3 regions of the Paenibacillus violae genome follow, and region 1 is predicted to be linked to each of the others. Evidence: riboswitches for the same ligand, from Rfam matches in the RefSeq annotation. Region 1 holds a riboswitch; each other region holds the start of a gene.
What was found. Region 1 has a riboswitch for ZMP and ZTP ahead of RQP52_RS08375 (GNAT family N-acetyltransferase). Riboswitches for the same ligand answer to the same signal wherever they lie in the genome.

Region 1 (4,170 bases):
TACCAGTAATTCTTTACACTCACGGTGCAGGCTGGGTCTTCGGAAATGTCCATACGCATGACCGATTAACTCGAGAATTAGCGGTTGGGTCTCAATCCGCAGTTGTTTTTACAAACTACAGCCTGTCGCCGGAAGCAAGATATCCGGTTGCGATTGAGGAAGTATTTGCCGCTCTAAAATGGGTTGCCGAGCATGGAAAAGAAAAGGGATTACATTCAAACAACATAACAGTTGCAGGGGATAGTGTCGGTGGTAATATGAGCGCTGCCATTACCTTAATGGCCAAAGAGCGCGGAGGTCCTCAGATCCGCAAACAGGTGCTTTTTTATCCAGTCACTGATGCGTCGTTTGAGACGGAGTCTTATAAAGACTTTTCAACAGGATATTTCCTTCGCCAGGATGCTATGAAATGGTTCTGGGACCAGTATACAACTGATCCAGGAGAGAGAGCGGAAATAACCGCCTCACCCTTAAGAGCTTCCATAGAACAACTGAAAGGACTTCCGGAAGCACTTGTGATTACAGCTGAAGCAGACGTACTAAGGGATGAAGGAGAAGCATATGCGAATAAATTGAGAGAAGCCGGGGTTCGGGTTACAGCTGTACGCTTCCAAGGTACAATTCATGATTTCCTCATGCTCAACGCGCTTGCGGACACAGCTGCAGCAAGAGGAGCTATTCTGCTTGCAAATGCATGGATCCGTGAAAGTGAGAGAGCATACGTGTAAATGGATCTGGGAACAATACAAGTAAAACGATGCAATGTTACGGGGTATTCGAAATGATTTTCATTGCTATGGCTATATTATCTGTCCTTTCGGCATGGCGTTGGGGAGACTGGCGAAATTGGCAAAAATACCATGCAACAATGTTATATTTCTTGCTTGGAGACGTATTTTATATTTTGCTGACAAAAGATTACCCTCTATGGCAGCATCAGTCGAAGCCTCCAATTCATAGTGGGATAGGTACTGAAATATGTTGTTTAGTGGCATTTGCAGCTACAACGCTGATATTCCTTGGTTTATACCCAAAAGGAGTTGCTAAAGCAACATTATGGATAGGATTATGGGTCGTCATTTATTCCCTCATTGAAGTCATATACATGTTTACAGGAGCGATTAAACATTTTAACGGTTGGACCATGCTTTATTCCGTTGTATTTAATATGATCACGTTTCCAATGCTTCGTTTACATTTCAGTCGGCCAATACTTACGTATGTGATTTCCATAACACTCGCTTTTGGTTTATTAGTCCTATTTAAAGTTCCAATTAAATGATCGGTTCAGGAAATAAGTGTATTCATCTAGACGGCTTCATTTTTTATTTGTATAATAAAGGGAAATTCTGGTATGCGTAACTGGCGAAACGTAGAGGACTACGGGGGAGCGCGTATGTCATATAGCCGATCGCCTGGGCAGAGCGTTTGATCCAATGGGTCAGGTGCTCTTTTTTATTTCTGAGGAGATGATGTCGATGAAGAGGACAAGGCATGTCGGAGTTGTGCTGTACGATAAGGTTGATACGTTGGATTTTACCGGTCCTCATGATGTATTTGGGGTGGCTGGGTATTTGAGCAGCAATTTTCAGGTCTTTACGGTAGCCGAAAAGGCAACCCCATTGACAACCGTTAGCGGTATCACTATTACGCCACAATTTAGTTTTGATACTTGCCCTGCAATTGACATTCTCATTGTGCCTGGAGGGTGGGGAGCTCGCACAGAAATAAACAATTTGCCACTGATCAATTGGGTGCGTGAAACGGCGAACAACGCCGAAATTGTGCTCTCCATATGTACAGGCGCTTTACTGCTGGCGAAAGCGGATTTATTGGAGGGGCTTCGTGTGACAACGAATCGGATGGCGTACGACCTTTTACAGGGCATGCTTTCACCTGGTACGACAGTTGTGAAGAATGTCCGGTATGTTGATAACGGAAGAATCGTCATGTCCGGCGGTGTAACTACAGGATTTGATGCGGCGTTACATGTTGTAGCAAGGTTGTCAGGTGAAGCATTGGCGATGGAAACAGCTGCACGGCTGGAGTACTGTTGGCAGGGCAAGCTGGACATTCGCAGAGCAGAACTGGCAGATGCAGAGTCGGTGCGAGAGCTTCTGGTTCATGCAGCCAGGTGGATTGAGCGGACGCAAGGCTTTATTCAGTGGCGTGAGGAGAGGTTTACGCAAGCGTATGTGTTCGATTTGATTCGACAGGATGAGTTTTTTGTGGCGCACATGGAAGGAGTACCCGTCGGCTGTTTTTCCATTCAATGGAGGGACGAAGAGATCTGGGGCGAGCAATTCCACGAAAATGCTGGCTATGTGCATCGTTTGGCGACCTCTCGGGACTATCCAGGCATGGGGATAGGCACGCGGTTGCTCAATTGGGCGGAAAGCTATATCAGAGAAAAAGGGAAATCTTGGATTCGCCTTGATTGTATGGCTGATAACAAGACACTCAACAGATATTATACCCGTGAAGGATTCGCGTTTTGTGGACGCTATGAAGCTCAAGGATGGACCGCGCACTTGTATGAACGGCAGATCCTTTAGTAAAATAAAATTTAGTAAAACTTGTAAGTTTTCTATTATCATAGTGGCATTTAACGAAAGCGAGGAGAACGGTCATGTCATTAATAGAATTCGGTATTGTCGGCAGAGGGTGGAGAGCCGATTTTTATTTGCGGATTGCCAAAGCGCTGCCCCAGCATTTCACCGTCCGTACGATGCTAGTCCGTGACGAGGAACGCGGCAAGGAGATTGAAGATGAGTGGGGTGTGAAAACCTATCGTGATATGGAGTCTTTCGCTTCAAGCGGGCCAATTCAGTTCGCGGTCGTATGCGTCCCATGGGAGGCAGCGCCTTCCTGCACATTGGAATTAGCTGAGCGGGGAATTCCCGTTTTGACAGAGACACCTCCGGCTAAGGACATCGCGACCATGATCGACTTGTACGAATCCCTGAAAAAGCTGAAAGGACACGTACAGGTAGCCGAACAATACTTGTATCAACCGATGCATGCTGCGCGTATTGCTTTAGTGAGGTCCGGCAAACTAGGCGACGTTTCTCAAGTGCAAGTCTCGGCAGCTCATGGTTACCATGGCATTAGTTTGATACGAAAGTTGCTAGGCATTGACTTCGAGAATGCCGTCATCCGGGGACAGAGATTTACGTCGAATCTGGTGAAAGGTCCTGGGCGTAATGGACCTCCCGAAAGTGAAGTCATGGCTGATTCTGTCCAGGATATCGTTACACTTTCCTTCGGAAATAAGCTGGCACTGTTTGATTTTACAGGAGATCAGTATTTTTCTTGGGTTCGCAAAAATCGCATCCTCGTTCGTGGAAACCGCGGAGAACTAACAGACGAAACGTACCGCTATTTGCGGGATTTCAAAACACCGATATACGGTGATCTGCGAAGAATCGATACTGGCCATAATGGTAACCTTGAAGGGTACTATCACCGAGGCATTACAGCAAATGATGAATGGGTATATGAAAATCCATTTGTTCCTAGCCGCTTATCTGACGATGAGATTGCTATCGCTACGAGTTTAAGCAAGATGGCGGACTATCTGCAAGGTGGGCCGGAATGCTATGGGTTGGAAGAGGCTATGCAGGATCATTATTTGTCTATTATGATGCAAGCGGCCATCGAGTCGGGGGAAGAGTTAACGACAACAACTCAGCCTTGGGCGCACGACGGTGCAAATGCTTCCTCCTAAATGAACGAGCATTAGGAAGTAAGAACAGGCATATTGGAACGAGCTATCCGTATATCTATGTTTTATCACAAGCTGGCTGCTGTTATCACAAGACAGAACGTCAGAGGAGCGTGACTGCTATGACTGATTATACGGAACGGAACCGCGAACACTGGAACGCCCGTACAGCCGTCAATGCCAAAAGATACGATATCTCCGGGTTTAAGGCAGGCAAAATTACCTTGACCCCAATCGAACGAGAGGAACTAGGCGATGTTTCCGGTAAGTCGTTGTTGCACTTCCAGTGTCACTTCGGTTTGGATACGCTCTCCTGGGCTCGTCTCGGCGCACAAGTTACTGGGGTAGATTTCTCCGAGGATGCGATTGCACTCGCCGAACGTTTGACCCAGGAAACAGGGTTAAATGCGCGGTTTCTCTGTTCGGACATTTACGAACTTCCTAAG
Region 2 (4,170 bases), on a different contig from region 1:
GTTGCTGCTGCTCGATGAAGTCACATCGGCGTTAGACCCGGCGACGGAGGCCGATATTAATGAGTTGATAGCGCAAAGCCGGAAAGACAAAACGATTATTTCCGTTACACATAGACTAGCTTCAGTCGTGCACGCCGATGTCATTTATGTATTTAAAGACGGACGGATCATCGAAAGCGGCACCCATCAAGAGCTTCTGGATCAAAAGGGGGAGTATGCGAATCTTTGGGAGAAACAGATCGGGTTTCATCTATCTCACGATGGTCTACATGCGACTGTGGATGTCAATCGGCTTGCTAAACTGCCGTTCTTCCAAGGCATTGAGACAGCGCTTTTAAGTGATATCGCTACCTTGTTCTCAACAGATACGTGTAAGGAAGGCGAAGTAATCGTTCGTGAAGGCGAAGAGGGGAATAAATGCTACATTATCGTTCGAGGCAAATTTGAAATTGTGAAAAATATTCCGGACAAAGGCGAGATACGTGTTGCCGTTCTGCAGGATGGCGATCATTTCGGGGAAATTGCGCTGCTCCGCAACACATTAAGGAATGCAACAGTGAAGGCACTGAGTCCTGCGGTACTGCTATCGGTCAGACGAGAGGCTTTTCACCAGTTGACGGCAGAGTATCCACAGATTTTACAAACATTGCAGCAGACATTATTGAGCCGAATGTAGAGGCTTCGTTGCGGAAGGAGTGAAGGTAAACGTTATGACGGCTAGTATTTACAAACGGTGCGTCACTGATGATGATTTGGCTAAAGTGAGTTTGTTCATTCTGGAAAACCGGCGGGATATGCATCCCTCGTATTCGGCCACCGACACGATAACGATGTTGTATTCGTTCATCAAGTATGGTCAGTTGATTCAGGTGGTGGATCAAAACGTACAGCGTATTATTGCGGCAAGTGCTTATTACCTTGGAACACCAGAGCACGATTACGAAGATAAACACATCGCTTTTGTAGAGATGGCCATAGCCGACCGTGCGTATCGAGGATCAAGGCTCTTCATTAAAGGATTGCGCTTCTTGGTAAGCGAGATTATGTCTGACAATCCGGACGTCCAGGAAGTGAGATTTGCAGCACTTGCAGATAATGTATATTTATGTAGATTGTATGCGAAATTTGCCGACATAAGCCATGAAGAGGATAGCATACTTGGCAAACAAATGAAATTTGGTGTCAAAATTAACAATTTGAGAGCTTTCTTAGATAAATTCGTAAAGGTATAATATACATATGACAGACAACTATCCTTGATAAGGAGGCGTTATGCATGATTGTAATTCCACCAAGCATTAAAAAAGGTACGAGCAAAGGCGGTTTCGGTAAAATCGTCAAAGACAACGAGAATTTGCGAGCTAATCCGGTATAATGGGTTTCGAATTCCGTACTTGCAAGTTCGAAATGGATTTTGAAGCTTACATCCGTTTTTTGATTCAGCAACAAGCCTTTTTGAACTTGCCATATCCTTTCGCGATGAAGCTCGCTTTCATGGGCAGTCCACTACAGTTCGGGCAAGCCATGCTGATTTTCAACGATGAGACTTACGATATCGTAGGTGCGGCGGGTTTCGTGTACGGCACAGGGGCAAATGATTATGAAGATCGAGAGATTTGTCAGGTCGAGATTGCCTTTATTTTGGAACAATATCGGCGTACACCGCTATTTCTACGTGGTCTTGAAGCGTTATTAAGCCTTATTAAAGCTGGTAACCCAGACGTGAAGCAGCTCCAGTTCTGGAGTTCTTCTGACAATAAGGAGATACAGCCAATTGTTTCTAGGTGGAGTAGCTTGCCTGGATTCCAATCATCAGTTGTGAATAATTTAACCTTCTACAAGTTTTCATTCGATGAGTTGGAAGCTTATTGCAGGCGAATTGGAACGACGGGAGTAAGGTCTGGGTAGTCTTTTTTCCATACGCATTGAAAACTATCGCTATAGTTGTTATTATGTTTTCATACAAGTAACTGTGTGTGACTGGCGGAACATGGGGAACCATGAGGGAGCACATAGATAATCAGCCGTACGCCTGGGCAGAGGTAAGGGGATATCCCCTTACCTCTTTGCGTTTCAAATTTACTCAAAAGGGATGATTAAAATGTCGAAAGAAACATTAATCTTGGATGGTAACCGGGTCGCAGACGCCATAAAGGCATCGCTGAACAGTAGAATTCAAAACTTGTCCAATCAAGGCGTCGTTCCTTGTTTAGCGACCGTGTTGGTCGGCGACGATCCTGCTTCAGCAACTTATGTACGGATGAAAGGAAACGCATGCAAGCTACTGGGGATTCAATCTATTCGTGTTACTCTTCCTGAACACACGACTACGATGGAGTTAATTGCAGCCATTCACAAGCTTAATGATGACAACAGCGTGCATGGGATCTTGTTGCAGCACCCAGTCCCGAAGCATATCGATGAAAGGGCAGCTTTTGAGGAGATTCATATTGATAAAGATGTCGACGGTGTAACGACGTTGGGATTTGCTCAAAATGCTTTTGGATTTGCTGAGTTCCCTTCCTGTACACCAGCGGCAATCATGGCCATTTTAGACCATTACGAAATTCCTGTTGAGGGCAAACATGCGGTTGTTATTGGAAGAAGTCCAATACTCGGCAAGCCGGTTTCTCTGATGCTGCTAAATAAGAATGCAACAGTTACGACCTGCCACTCAAAAACAGCGAATTTGGCCGATATCGTGCGCTTGGGAGATATTGTCGTAGCTGCCGTGGGGAAACCTCGCTTTGTTCAAGGCGATTGGCTAAAACCAGGCGCTATTGTCTTAGATGCAGGTTACAATCCTGGAAACGTAGGCGATGTTGATTATGACGCTTGTTGTGAGGTAGCTTCGGCCATTACACCGGTTCCTGCCGGGGTTGGTCCAGTGACCATTGCGACCTTGCTCAAACATACGGTCGATGCGGCTGAAAAGATAGCAAACAAGCGATAGGCATAGAGCGTCCGAGCCTGCAAGTTCGCAAACATCATATTTTCACCAACAACGGGTCATACTAGGGGATCTAGAGTAAAGAGGTGAAAATCATGTTATTTAACATTATTGCAGGCTTTTTAATCCCCTGGATATTTGGCATTTATCTGTACAGGAAATCTCGAATTATTGTGTTTCTAATCTTTCCTATTACGGTTACAATATCTAGCTTGATCAATGATACCGGGTATCATCTGAATTTTTGGGATTTTACCCCATTGATTGAGAATGATGAGACACTTTCAGCACTTCCGCTTGATATTGGGCTTTATCCCGTTATGGCCGGTTATATGATTTATTGGATTCGAAAAAATAATCGGCATGCGTTTCTGAAAATAGGCTTTTTTTGCTTGGCTACGACTGCGCTGGAATATATGGCGTTTATTTTTGGGAAAGTAGAATACAGCAATCATTGGAATATAGGTTGGACCTTTGCATCTTATATACTTGCTTATAGCCTGGTTTATTTGTATTACAGGCTTTTGGTAAGATACGGCTATTGGAAATGAAAAACGCTTATTGCTCTTCGGGCCAGTGGTCAGAGGGAGTTGATAAGCGTTTTTTTGTTGCTCTTTATTCAGGAATAATTTGGAACAACCTGCAAAAAATATTTCTGTACGATTTGAAAAGGGGGCAACCGATGAAAATTAAAATTATGTTCATTAGCCTGGTGATTTCAGTCTTATGCGGTAATGTCGGATTCGCTGAACCAAGGCAATCTGTACAAGCTGTGTTTGTGCGCGGCGGCGATCTATGGGTCCAAAAAGACGATAAGGAGCTGCAAGTTACACGAAATCAAAAGGTAAGCGAGCCCAAATGGTCAGCAGATGGGAAGTTCATTGCTTACTCACTTGCCCTTGGAGAACAGCAGCACGAGATATGGGTGTACAGCTTGGAGGCGAAAAAGCATAACCGTGTGTATCCAGGCGGTGACAATTTTCAGTGGTCTCCAAACAGGAATGATCTTGCTTTTAAAATAGATGGCGTTCTGAATACCGCAAGGATTGGCCGCGATAAAGTGGATCCCTTTAAAAATGTAACTCTGGGTGTGGATAACTACTCATGGGTACCTGATGGCAGTGGATTTCTAGTATCGTCACCTGCTCAGCTGCGGCCATCCGGTTGGACGAATGTGGAATTGTACATGGTTCCGGCCGATGCCAAAATGGACCCTAATA
Region 3 (4,170 bases), on a different contig from region 1:
GATGATAGATCGTGACAAAGTACTGGAAAGTAGACCCGGATAGGGTTGGTAACAGGGGTCAAGAATTATCGGATGCCGCAGCGCTTTTGCGGGACGGGGTTACCGTAGCTTTCCCTACGGAAACGGTATACGGACTTGGTGCTGATGCTACGAATACCACAGCGGTAGAGCGTATTTTCTCAGCCAAAGGACGGCCGTCCGATAATCCGTTGATCGTCCACATTGCGGATGCGGGGCAGCTCTCAGATCTCATTGAGCCTGATAGTGTCACGCCTGACCATCATAGGCTTATGGAGGCATTCTGGCCTGGGCCTCTTACTATCGTGCTGCCTGTGAAAACAGGCGGCATTTCGCCGTTGGTGACTGCCGGTCTTACGACGGTAGGCATTCGTATACCTGATCATCCTGTGGCCCTGGAGCTGCTTCGAAAAGCAGCGCTTCCTATAGCAGCCCCTAGCGCCAATAGTTCTGGCAGACCGAGTCCAACGCTGGCGTCACATGTGCGAGAAGATCTGGACGGCCGGATCGGTGGTATTGTGGATGGCGGCGGGACGGGGGTCGGTGTTGAGTCGACAGTGATTCAGCTTGTTAATGGTGAGCTGTATATTTTGCGTCCAGGCGGCATTACAGCAGAGCAACTGCAGTCCGCACTGCCGGCTATTCGAATTCATGAGCCTGAGCGGGAAGATGTGCAGGTCTCAGAAACGCCCCGTGCTCCGGGAATGAAGTATACGCATTATGCGCCAAAGGGATACATGCATATTGTATATGGAGACAATGCTGAAGCAGTGGCTGATTGGATTCAGCGCGACATTCAAGCCGCTAGGGAGCGAGGGCAATCGACGGGAATCCTTACTTTTGAGGAAAGGGCTTCTCTATTTGAAGCTGATTTGGTAATTGCCTGCGGCTCGTTAGCGGAACCGGAAAAGATCGCACAGGGGCTTTACGCTGCATTAAGGCAATTTGATCAGCAAGGGATTCAGTATATTGCTGCAGAAGGCTGCCCGGAAACAGGGATTGGTCAGGCAATTATGAACCGTCTGCGCAAGGCAGCCGGTCACCGGCTTGTACGTGTTTAGCTAGCATGATTCCCAGTTTGTCCGCATATCTTGGTTAAGAAAGCGGACAAGGGGGACAGCACTTATGCTCGTAACTGGCGTTGAATTTGGGCAGATCATCACCATATTCATCATGGCGATAGCCTTGGGTCTGGATGCTTTTTCCTTAGGAATTGGCATCGGCATGAAGGGGATTCGCTTGTTGGATATTTTTAAAATTAGCATGGTGATCGGTATTTTTCATATCATTATGCCGTTAATGGGCATATTTATGGGACAATATGTTTCGCTTCTGCTTGGCAATGTGGCCACTGCAGCCGGCGGATGTTTGCTCATTCTCTTGGGCTCCCATATGGTGTATAGTTCAATCCGTGGAGAGGAAGCAACCTCTTTTGATCATAGATCTATATGGGGGCTTACGATTTTTGCGCTTAGTGTAAGTATAGATTCGTTCTCAGTAGGTGTATCCTTAGGCATGTTTGCGACGGATATCCTGTTAACCGTGCTTGTATTTGGTTTGTTCGGCGCGCTGCTCTCTGTAGCTGGTTTATTGGTTGGCAGACGGGTGAACGGCTGGGTTGGCGAGTATGGCGAAGCGTTTGGCGGGCTAATTCTGCTCGCGTTTGGGATCAAGTTTTTGCTATGATACAATAGAGGCGGAGCAGGCTCTGCTTATGTTTATGAAGAAAGTTTTGCTAACGCAAAACTCAGCCTACGCTTACGAAGAAAGTTTTGCTACGCAAAACTCTGAGGAGGATCTCATGTTGCGAATTCTATTTGTCTGTACAGGAAATACGTGCCGCAGTCCATTAGCAGAAGGTTTGCTGCGTATCAGGGTGCACCAAGAAGGACTTGCGGCAGAAGTTCGTTCAGCTGGCGTATCCGCGATGACGGGCACTCCGATCTCCCGAAATAGTGCAACGCTGCTGCAAGAGGCAGGGTTCAAAGAGCCTATTCGCTCATTAGCGATTCAGGAGTCTGAAGTGAAGTGGGCGGATCTTATTTTGACGATGACGATGGGACATAAACGTTCGGTTATCCAGCGGTATCCGGACGCGATTGATAAGATTTTTACGCTCAAAGAATATGTAGAGGACGATCAGCGTATCCTTCAAGCGATTGAGGAAAGAGAAAAGCTGGTGACGGAACTTCAGCTGAAGCAGGCTCTTTCACAAACGGTAACAGTTGAAGAGCGAAATCGTATTTATTTGTTGGAAGATGCCATTCCGGATTACGATATTTCCGACCCGTTCGGCGGCCCATTGGAGGTTTACCGGCAAACAGCGAATGAAATCAGCGGTAGTTTAGATAAATTGGTTAAAAAGCTTCGCGAGCGAAAAGAGGATCCGCAGTCTGGGAAATGATTTGCGAAAGACATCTTTACACCTCGTGCATAATGCGATAAGATGGATTTATCAAGCAAGACTCAATGTAACTGGCGACGAGTGGGAGTAACCACAATGGAGCATTGAGCTATACGGCCGGTCGCCTGGGCAAAAGAGCAACGCGCTATTCTTAGCGTGTCAGCTCTTTTTTTCGTTTTCTGGTGGACTTTGGGATATAATAGAAGGGTCGAATTCGAACAAGCAAAGGAGCGTTCTATCCATGAAAATTGCGTTAGGTGCGGATCATGCAGGCTATCGTTTGAAAGATGTTATTATTCCTTTTATTGAATCCTTGGGCCATCAGGTCATAGATTATGGATGCAGTTGTGCAGATTCCGTCGATTACCCGGATTATGCACTGAAGGTTTGTGAAGATGTGGTTTCCGGGGAAGCAGACAAAGGGATTCTGATCTGTGGAACAGGCATCGGGATGTCGATCGCTGCGAATAAGGTTCCAGGCATCCGTTGCGCGCTGGTTCACGATCTATTTTCTGCTAAAGCCACACGGGAGCACAATGATACGAATGTGCTTGCTTTAGGTGAGCGTGTCATTGGGCCGGGTGTTGCCGAGGAAATCGTGAAAATTTGGCTGGAAACAGAGTTTTCGCAAGGTGTGCGTCACCAGAACCGCATTAACAAGTTGCAAAGCATCGAAGATCGCTTCGCGATACATCCTTAAGGGTGACCACCATGACAAATTCCATACTTCACACGATTGCAGAAGATTTGGAAACAAATCTTCGCGAGTTGGTAAAGGTGGGCAATCTACGACCAGGTCACATTCTGGTCATTGGTACAAGCACGAGTGAAATACTCGGTCATCGGATTGGGACTTCGGGGACGTTGGATGCAGCGCGGCCGATTTTTGAAACGGCGCAGCGCATCAGCCGCGAGTTCGGTTTGCACTTGGCTTTTCAGTGCTGCGAACATTTGAACCGCGCGCTTGTCATTGAGGAAGATCTTTTCGCGATCTCCCCTCAGCTTGAGCCAGTGTCGGTTATTCCTGTGCCAAAAGCCGGCGGTTCAATGGCCTCATACGCGTACCGCCACTTCGCAAAGCCCGTAGTCGTCGAGACGATTCAAGCGCATGCCGGGATCGATATTGGCAGTACGCTGATCGGGATGCATTTGCGGCGGGTTGCTGTGCCTGCACGGCCGCCCGTACGGAATATGGGTCATGCTTATGTGACCATGGCCTTTACACGGCCTAAACTGATTGGCGGGACGAGAGCAGTCTACACACCTGAGGCTGCCGAGCAGCTCTATCAGCAAGCCGCGCCAGATGCGGATTGCTAGGTTAACTTATAGATATAAATTATCCTTTAGGAGGAATTCCATATGACAAACTTTCTAAGTAAGCAAGATCCAAAAATCGTAGAAGCTATGAATCTAGAACTTGGTCGTCAACGCGACAAAATTGAGCTTATCGCTTCTGAAAACATCGTCAGCCAAGCCGTGCTTGAAGCGATGGGTACAGTACTGACTAACAAATACGCAGAAGGTTACCCAGGCAAAAGATACTACGGCGGCTGCGAATACGTAGACATCGTCGAAGATATCGCTCGCGATCGCGCGAAAGAGCTTTTCGGAGCTGAACATGCGAACGTTCAACCGCACTCTGGTGCACAAGCGAATATGGCTGTTTACTTGGCAGCTCTTAACCCTGGTGACACCGTTCTGGGTATGAACCTGGCACACGGTGGTCACTTAACACACGGCAGCCCTGT

Region 2: linked by a shared signal. The riboswitch ahead of RQP52_RS15430 (bifunctional 5,10-methylenetetrahydrofolate dehydrogenase/5,10-methenyltetrahydrofolate cyclohydrolase) and the one ahead of RQP52_RS08375 (GNAT family N-acetyltransferase) in region 1 are both predicted to bind ZMP and ZTP.
Region 3: linked by a shared signal. The riboswitch ahead of rpiB (ribose 5-phosphate isomerase B) and the one ahead of RQP52_RS08375 (GNAT family N-acetyltransferase) in region 1 are both predicted to bind ZMP and ZTP.

The regions. Positions count from the first base shown of each region.
Region 1 covers NZ_JAWCUD010000002.1:295,698-299,867, reverse strand. The annotation lists gene RQP52_RS08385 (alpha/beta hydrolase) at 1-728, shown strand, start outside; gene RQP52_RS08380 (CBO0543 family protein) at 782-1,282, shown strand; ZMP/ZTP riboswitch at 1,349-1,428, shown strand; gene RQP52_RS08375 (GNAT family N-acetyltransferase) at 1,479-2,555, shown strand; gene RQP52_RS08370 (Gfo/Idh/MocA family protein) at 2,630-3,727, shown strand; gene RQP52_RS08365 (class I SAM-dependent methyltransferase) at 3,847-4,170, shown strand, end outside.
Region 2 covers NZ_JAWCUD010000004.1:325,040-329,209, reverse strand. The annotation lists gene RQP52_RS15445 (ABC transporter transmembrane domain-containing protein) at 1-676, shown strand, start outside; gene RQP52_RS15440 (hypothetical protein) at 711-1,232, shown strand; gene RQP52_RS15435 (hypothetical protein) at 1,408-1,908, shown strand; ZMP/ZTP riboswitch at 1,967-2,045, shown strand; gene RQP52_RS15430 (bifunctional 5,10-methylenetetrahydrofolate dehydrogenase/5,10-methenyltetrahydrofolate cyclohydrolase) at 2,102-2,953, shown strand; gene RQP52_RS15425 (CBO0543 family protein) at 3,046-3,501, shown strand; gene RQP52_RS15420 (TolB family protein) at 3,633-4,170, shown strand, end outside.
Region 3 covers NZ_JAWCUD010000015.1:30,544-34,713, forward strand. The annotation lists gene RQP52_RS31575 (L-threonylcarbamoyladenylate synthase) at 12-1,079, shown strand; gene RQP52_RS31580 (manganese efflux pump MntP) at 1,144-1,704, shown strand; gene RQP52_RS31585 (low molecular weight protein arginine phosphatase) at 1,820-2,422, shown strand; ZMP/ZTP riboswitch at 2,480-2,560, shown strand; gene rpiB (ribose 5-phosphate isomerase B) at 2,664-3,122, shown strand; gene RQP52_RS31595 (TIGR01440 family protein) at 3,134-3,739, shown strand; gene RQP52_RS31600 (serine hydroxymethyltransferase) at 3,782-4,170, shown strand, end outside.